2 regions of the Eubacterium sp. AM05-23 genome follow, and region 1 is predicted to be linked to the other one. Evidence: riboswitches for the same ligand, from Rfam matches in the RefSeq annotation. Region 1 holds a riboswitch; the other holds the start of a gene.

The links. A riboswitch is a leader RNA that binds a small molecule or an ion and turns the genes downstream of it on or off. The one in region 1 is predicted to bind molybdenum cofactor.
Region 2: linked by a shared signal. The riboswitch ahead of DW091_RS16760 (ABC transporter substrate-binding protein) and the one ahead of DW091_RS01970 (ABC transporter substrate-binding protein) in region 1 are both predicted to bind molybdenum cofactor.

Annotation. Positions count from the first base shown of each region.
Region 1 is NZ_QUDF01000001.1:434,260-438,314, reverse strand. It holds gene DW091_RS01975 (iron ABC transporter permease) at 1-708, opposite strand, end outside; gene DW091_RS01970 (ABC transporter substrate-binding protein) at 833-1,930, opposite strand; molybdenum cofactor riboswitch at 2,010-2,127, opposite strand; gene DW091_RS01965 (class I SAM-dependent methyltransferase) at 2,128-2,970, opposite strand; gene DW091_RS01960 (flavoprotein) at 3,110-3,646, opposite strand; gene DW091_RS01955 (formate/nitrite transporter family protein) at 3,782-4,055, opposite strand, start outside.
Region 2 is NZ_QUDF01000014.1:40,297-44,351, reverse strand. It holds gene gpmA (2,3-diphosphoglycerate-dependent phosphoglycerate mutase) at 1-537, opposite strand, end outside; gene DW091_RS16765 (hypothetical protein) at 778-1,692, shown strand; molybdenum cofactor riboswitch at 1,785-1,920, shown strand; gene DW091_RS16760 (ABC transporter substrate-binding protein) at 1,912-2,952, shown strand; gene DW091_RS16755 (iron ABC transporter permease) at 3,017-4,024, shown strand; gene DW091_RS16750 (ABC transporter ATP-binding protein) at 4,024-4,055, shown strand, end outside.

The DNA.
Region 1 (4,055 bases):
CAGAGATCGCGCCTCATTGTCCCCGAGAGATAAAATATTAATCCGCCACCGCATAATGATAAGTACTGCGCCGCTGATGATCATAATCGGCGCAATTGCCATAAGTGTGGGATAGGTAACCTTCGCGATGCTTCCCAGCTGCCAATAAGTCATATCAGGCAGCTGAGTATCGGTATCTGCTATGTATTTTGTCAGGCCAATGATCGAATTCATAAACCCGCCTACTATAACGCCGGCCAGCACCAGCATCATGGTCGAATTACGGTGCATCAGCTTTGGAATGGAGGTGGTGACAAAAACTGTTAAAAGTCCGCCGGCAAAGGCCAGCACCTGTGTCATCCCACTTCCCAGGCCCATCAGGATCGCAACAGCCGCGCCCACACAGGCTCCGGCAGAAACGCCCAGAAGGTCCGGCGATACCAGAGGGTTTTTAAACATTCCCTGATAGGTGGCCCCTGCCAATGCCAGGGAGCCGCCGACTAAAACAGCTGCCAGCACACGTGGCAGTCTCAAATTGATAATGACGTCATACATTGTCTTATCCCAGGTTGGTGTGATGGGAAAAACCTGTGACAGCAGTATTTTGACAGCTTGTATTACCGGAACATGATAACGCCCTACGCACAGTGCTGTTAAAATAAGGGCGATAACAATAATCGCTGCCAGTGCCAAAACCAAGCCCAGCGGCCTGTCTTCCGGATTTTTCACCCTATTTTCTTTTATATCTCTCGCCATACAATTTTGTCCTTTTATTTTCAAAAAAGCCGCCGGGCAATCGGCGGCTTTGACTGTTTATTCTTTCACATTATTTCTTTATGCCCCTTAATCCGGCTTAGCGTCCGTCCGGAGCATTTTTGCCAGCTAAAATCGCATCCGCATATTCATCTGAAAGATCATAGCCTAAATAATCTTTGTAGAAGGAAATGGTTTCCTTCTTCATGTCGATGTCTTCAAATTTATCAGGGTATAAGGTTTTAGCTGCCCAAAGCACCTGCAGTGCAGACTCAGAGCCAAAACGGTCCCACTGGAAGGTTCCCTGTGGGTTACGGTAAACCTTACCGTCCTGAACTGCTTTCAGGTTTGCCAGTGAGGCGTCGCTCATCAGGGCGTCATAGGCATCTGCCTGTCCTGTTCCGCCCACAATGATTACATCCGGGTTAATACTGAGGAACTGCTCTGGTGTAATCTCCTTGCTCATTCCCTGAAGAATCCCATCAGTGGATAATTTACCACCAGCCATAGTCAGCCATTCTTCCTGCATTGTACCGTTTCCGGTGGTTTTGTAAGGGCTTGTGCCGCTCTGTCCATCGACATAGTGTACAACTGGCTTGTCTTCATCTTTTACGTCTTTTAAGCGGTCCTGAACCAGCTTAATGTTTTTTTCCAGATATTCAACATATTTGTCTGCCCGTTCCTTTTCACTGGTTCCCAGGGCCTCGCCGGTTTTTAAGACAGATTCTTTTAAACCGTCATAATTATTGAACATCATACACGCAGCATTAAGTCCGGCAGCGCGGTAGGCTTCGGCATCCTCATCACTGGAGGTAATGACCAGATCCGGCTTCAGGTTTAACAGTTCTTCAGCGGTCACGTCGCCATTTCCACCAACAGTCTGTTTTTCCATAATGGCTGGATTAACGATCTGCATCCAGGTAAAGCTTGGTTTTTGCAAAGTGGCCATGTAGGCGGTCTGTTTGTCCTGCGCTCCAAGCGCAATCATAATCTGATTGCTCGATGGCCAGAGGTTAATGACCGATTTCACTTCTGCCGGAACTGTTACCTCCGCACCTGACATATCGGTAATGGTGCGGTCTCCCGCCGCATTGTCCGACTTCGCTGTGTCACTGTTATTTTGTGAACAGCCAGCTGCGGTAAAGCTGAGAAGTACCAGCACTAGTAGTACAGATAGGGCTTTTTTAAATTTTTTCATTTCTCACATCTCCTTCTTTCCCTATAATTTAATATATACAAAACGGGCATATCCCGTTTAAGAATATGCCCGTTTAGTATCAAACAGCTCAATGCATTCTTCTCAAATACGGAAAGCGCAGGCGTTTCCCCCTACACTCATCGGTCCGCAGCCATGGGACTTCCTTTAGGCCTGTGGACTCGAATGCATATTTAATTTTACAACTCCAGTTTTCCCGGTTTCCACCACATGACGTAGGTCTCGGTCTCTCGCCGGAAGGATACACCGCCTCCCGGTAAATCCGTAAGCCACTTATCCACGTTTTTTCTGAAAATTTCTTCCCGGTCCTCCGGTACCGGATGCAGGATTCTCAGATCATTATATGCCTCTTCCCGGCTTTCATAATCGCAGTGGAAGCCATCTGTCACAACTTTAACATTTGGGTTTACACCCATATCATAAAGCAGATTGAAATTCACATTATATCCAAGAAGACGGTTCATTGGAGGCATGGGCTTCAATGTATCGTCCACGCCATAAAACAAAGCGTCATGCACTTCCTTCAAACTGGGGCTTTTGGTCCAGCAGAGAATAAAGACATACTTGTTTGCCAATGCGTTCAGCTTTATAAGATCGACAAGGGCTGTCGTCCGTGACGCAATGACAATATCGTGCTTTTCGACATTCTCGCCAGGCTTCACATCATCCCAATTCAAAAGCCTGGTGGTCAGATTTGACACTCCGGCAGCGTCGGCGTTTTCCCTGCACTTTTCAAGCATTTGCTGCGCCACATCCAGGCTGGTAACACTTTTAGCCATACTGGCGACCGGCACTGAGAGCCTCCCAGGTCCGCATCCTATGTCTAATACCGTGTCTTTCTCTGTAATAATCATAGCATCCAGCTGATTCTGAGTGTACTCTCTTTCCAGCTGCGCCATTTTATTATACATTTGGGCAACCGCACCCCACATTTTAGCAGGGTCAGTATCCATAGGGCCTGCCTTGGCTGCCGGGCGGTTCAATTCTGAAATTGCCGCCCAGTTTACTAAACCATTCATCATTTCACCACATTTCACTGTTTTTTTCGATCTTTATTAAGTCTTCTTTGAAAACAATTACCTTTTAATTCTATCGCCTTTTTTTCAAATTGTCCATACAGTTTCCACTAAAGACAATTTTTTACCCTACTTTTTCAATTTTTTAAACTTCTGTCATTTTCTCCAACGCCTTAATGATCGTTTTGAAAATCTGGTCGTTAGACGGCATACGGTTGGGTGCTCTGTCTCCCTCACTCTCAACAAAAATACATCCATCTTCTTTTAAAGTCCGAATATTACGCTGTACACTGGGCTTGCCGTACATCATCGGATTGATATTATTGGCAAACACAATAGGGGCTGTGGTGGATAAAATAGTCGTAGTCAGTAAATTGTCAGCGATGCCGTTGGCCGCTTTGCCAATGGTATTGGCTGAAGCCGGAGCAATCAACAGTAAATCAGACTGGTCTGAGGTTTTGTGGTCAGGGTCCCATACCTTTGGCTCTTCAAACTGGTCGATTTCAACCGGATTCCCTGAGGCGCGCCGCAGCGGAAGCGGCGTAATAAAATTAAGGGCATTCGGGGTCAGGATAACCTTTACCTCTGCTTTTTCATTTCGCAGCATCCGGATAAGCCCGGGAATCTGGTCAACCGGGGTGCATGCCGTAATCCCAATGGTTATGTTTTTTCCAATCAACATTTTTCTTTTCTCCTGTAAACATTTAAATTTTCTCATTTATTATAGCACAAATAAAACCGAAGACGTAAGACGTTCTCAATTTTATATAAAAGCACCCTTTCTGATGCGAAAAAGTGCTTTTTTTATTATTCTCATTTACTCTTTATTTTTACGAAGGTATGCATAATTGTAAACACAAGGGACGATTATGGCGCCACCGATAATATTGCCGAGGGTAACAGGCAGCAGATTGTCAATAAACATCTGACCCCAGCTGACATCTGCCCCCAGGAAAATTCCAAGCGGAATATAAGTCATATTGGCAACGCTGTGTTCAAAACCCGCAAAAACGAAAAGCATAATCGGAAACCAGATCGCAAAAATTTTACCAATCATATCCTTTGACCCGGCCTGCATCCAGCACGCTAAA
Region 2 (4,055 bases), on a different contig from region 1:
TACCAGCAGAACGCGTTTGCCCTCAAGCATATCCTTTTTTATCACATTTTCATAATAAGGAATAACGCGAGTGATCGTATCCTTCAGGCTTTCTGCCAAAGGCAGCTCGCTTTTTTCCACATTTCGATACTGCTCCTGCAGCTGTGGATTTCTGGGGTCATCCGCTTCCAGAGCCGGTGGACGGACGTCAAAGGATCGGCGCCAGATTTTGACCTGTTCCTCTCCGTATTTCTCTGCTGTCTCGGCCTTATTCAGCCCTTGCAAGGCGCCATAATGGCGTTCGTTAAGCTTCCAGTCCTTTATGACTGGCAGCCAGGCCCGGTCCATGGTATCCAAAACCACGTTTAAGGTATCCACCGCTCGTTTTAAAAAAGAGGTGTAACAGATATCAAAATCGTAGTCCTTTCCTTTTAGCATATTGCCAGCGTCTGCGGCTTCTTTAATACCTTTATTCGATAAAATTACGTCCGTCCATCCTGTAAACAGGTTCAGGCGGTTCCATTCACTTTCACCATGTCTTAAAAGTACAAGCTTCATCTTTATCATCTCCAGTTCTTTTAAAATTTTATACCCAAAAATCTCTGGAAATTGCATATTTTTCAAAAATGATTCTTTTTTATACCCAATTATTTTTTACAACTAAGATTCATTCTCATCTTTATCTAAATTTTACTTTAGAATCAAGTTGAAGTCCCTGCTGTTATCAACTATAATTGACATACAGGCAATAAAACACCTGTTTGATGATAATAATATCTGAGAGGGAGAGCTAATATTATGAGATTAATTACCCGTTCTGATTTCGACGGCCTTGTCTGTGGCGCGCTGCTCAAGGAAGCCGGAATCATTGACCACTGGAAATTTGCCCATCCTAAAGACTTGCAGGATGGCCTGGTAGAGGTCAACGAAGATGACTGTCTGGCAAATGTCCCTTTTGTGGAGGGCTGCGGCCTTTGGTTTGACCATCATTCCAGTGAGTTTGAGCGCAATCAGCTTGAAGGCAAATATAAAGGTGAAAGCCGTATCACGCCATCCTGTGCGAGAATCATTTACGAATACTATGGCGGTGAGGAACGCTTTTCACATTTCAATGAAATGCTGGCCGCCGTCGACAAGGTGGACTCTGGCAATTTGACTATTGATGAAATTCAAAACCCGGAAGGCTGGATATTGATCGGTTTTCTGATGGACCCCAGAACCGGGCTTGGACGCTGGCGTAATTTTACCATCTCCAACTACCAGCTGATGGAAAAACTTATTGATGCCTGCCGTACCATGTCCACTGATGAGATTCTAAACCTTTCCGACGTTCAGGAGCGTATCGAAGTTTATTTTGAGCAAACCGCCAAGTTTAAGGAAATGGTAAACAAATATACCCGAACCGACGGCGATGTCATCATCTCTGATCTGCGCGGCGTCGACCCTATTTATACGGGGAACCGTTTTCTTATTTACAGTATGTATCCAAAGCAGAATATTTCTGCCTGGATTGTCAGCGGCAAAGGTGGTCTGGGCTGTTCTGTGGCTGTTGGTTATTCGGTCTTAAACCGGACTTCCAACATTGACGTTGGCAGTTTAATGCTGAAATATGGCGGTGGCGGCCATAAGGCTGTCGGCACCTGTCAGTTTAAAGACGAGGAAATTGAAGCGAAGCTCCCTAAGCTGCTGGATGAGCTTGTGAATCCTCAATAAAAATCATCCATCTGCAACCCCGCTTCTGTCACAGGGAGCGGGGAGTTTTATTTTTCTTCTTTAAAACGTTATCAAACCGTGCTATAATGAATTTATATAACAAGCTCTGATGGACTTAACCTAAAAACGGATTGCCCAAAATAATTTGTTCATGGTTTTGCCACGATAGGGTACTGTTGGAAACGGCTTTACCTTCTGTATTTGAAAAGGAGTAAAAAAATGAGAAAAAAACTACTGTGCATGATTCTGGTCCTTACTTTAATTTTAAGTATGACTGCCTGCAGCCCAAAGCAGGAGGACTCGTCAGACAAAGCATCCGGCGAGATTAAAGTCACAGACGCCATCGGACGCGAGGTGACGCTTCCTGCACCAGCGACGAAGGTGGTGGGAACACACAATCCATCCTTAAATACTGCGGTTGTCATTGGCGGCGGTGGCAAATACATTGTCGGATTTGGAAATAAAGATATGGCCCGTGGCCTGTACGAGGAAGTAATCGACGGATATGACGACCTGCCGCAAATCGGTAAGGCCAAGGATATCAATATGGAAACAGTTATGGAGTTGGGCGCAGACCTCGCTATTCTGCCTGAACGTTTCGCCAATCAAGCCGACCAGTTCGCCGAAGTCAACGTCCCGGCAGTTGTTGCTCTCCCCAATGATGAAAGCTTTGACACAGTCACCAACTCTCTGAAAATTATCGGAAAGGCTCTGGGTGAGGACAAACGCGCGGAAGAAATCACTTCCTTTATCGACGATAAAATCGCCGATGTCAGCAAAAAGGTGGGTTCAGCCTCTGAAAAACCGTCCATTTTATTTTTAGGCGGTTCCAGCCCTCTCACCGTTGCGCCCGACGCCATGATTCAGACCTATATTATCGAAAAGGCTGGCGGTACTAACGCAGTCAGCGGGGTCGATAAAAAAGGGGAGTTCGCCGATGTGAGCATTGAACAGATTGTCGGCTGGAATCCCGATATTATCTGGATACCCTCCTATGCTAAATACAAGGCCGACGATCTTCTGAACGACCCAGCCTGGAGCAGCATTAAAGCCGTACAGGATAAAGCCGTTTATGTCTTTCCATCCTCTCTGGAGCCGTGGGACTACCCCACCGCCTCCTCTGTACTGGGAGTCTGCTGGGCAGCTAATAATCTTCACGGTGATCTTTACAGCTCAGATGATTTTATGAAGGATGTCGATGCCTTCTATCAGATGGTCTACGGCAAAACCTTTACCAAGGAACAGCTTGGGCTTCAATAAGCATTGAAGTCTTCCGGGCTGGCGGGCTGTGCAATTGCCTGCCGGCCCTTTCATTTTATCTGCTATGAAGAACACAAAACATCGACATCTCATTATTGTACTGAGCACCATATTGCTCTCGCTCATGGTTATCGCCTGCTGCGTTGGGCGTTATACAGTTAACCCTCAGGATATGCTTTATGCCATCCAGACTAAAATGACAGGCGAGCCGGGGAATCTGGCCATGGAAAACGTCTTTTTTGTCATTCGGCTGCCCCGTGTCATTGCCGCAGTCAGCATTGGTGCGGTGCTTTCACTCTGCGGCGCGGTCTATCAGGGCATTTTTAAAAACCCACTGGTATCGCCGGACTTGCTCGGTGTCTCCAAGGGCGCCTGTGTAGGCGCGGCTTTTTCAATCCTGCTGGGCGGCGGTATGCTTGCGCGTCAGCTGTCTGCTTTTGCCTTCGGCATCATCGCCATGCTTATGACCATGACCTTTCCAAAGCTCCTGCGCAACCAGAGCAACCTTGTTCTGGTGCTTGCCGGTATTATCACCAGCGGCTTTATGGACTCAATTCTTGGACTTATGAAATTCACTTCTGAAAATGATACGGATCTCGCCGCCATTGTTTTCTGGCAAATGGGCAGTCTGGCCTCCATAAAGGTTCATGAAATTCTTTCTGTGCTGCCTGTGTTCGCTGTTGGCGCGTTTATCTTGCTGAGCCTCTCCTTTCGGATCAACATCCTTTCCTTTGGCGATATTGAAGCCCAGAGCCTTGGGGTTAACGTTAAAAAAATCCGATGGATCATCATCCTGATCGCCAGCCTGCTGACAGCCAGTGCGGTCTGTATCAGCGGAACCATTGCCTGGATTGGGCTGATCATGCCCCATCTCGCAAGGATGCTGGCCGGCTCCGACCATATTAAATCTCTCCCGGTAACCATGCTGATGGGTGGTATTTTTCTTCTTCTCATTGATACCATCGCCCGGACCGCCACCTCTCTGGAAATTCCGCTTTCGGTTTTGACAGGACTCATCGGCGCGCCCTTCTTTGCCTGGCTTTTATACCGGCAGAAAGCAAAGGTAAGCTGATGAAGATACAAATTGAAAAGTTGTCCTTCTC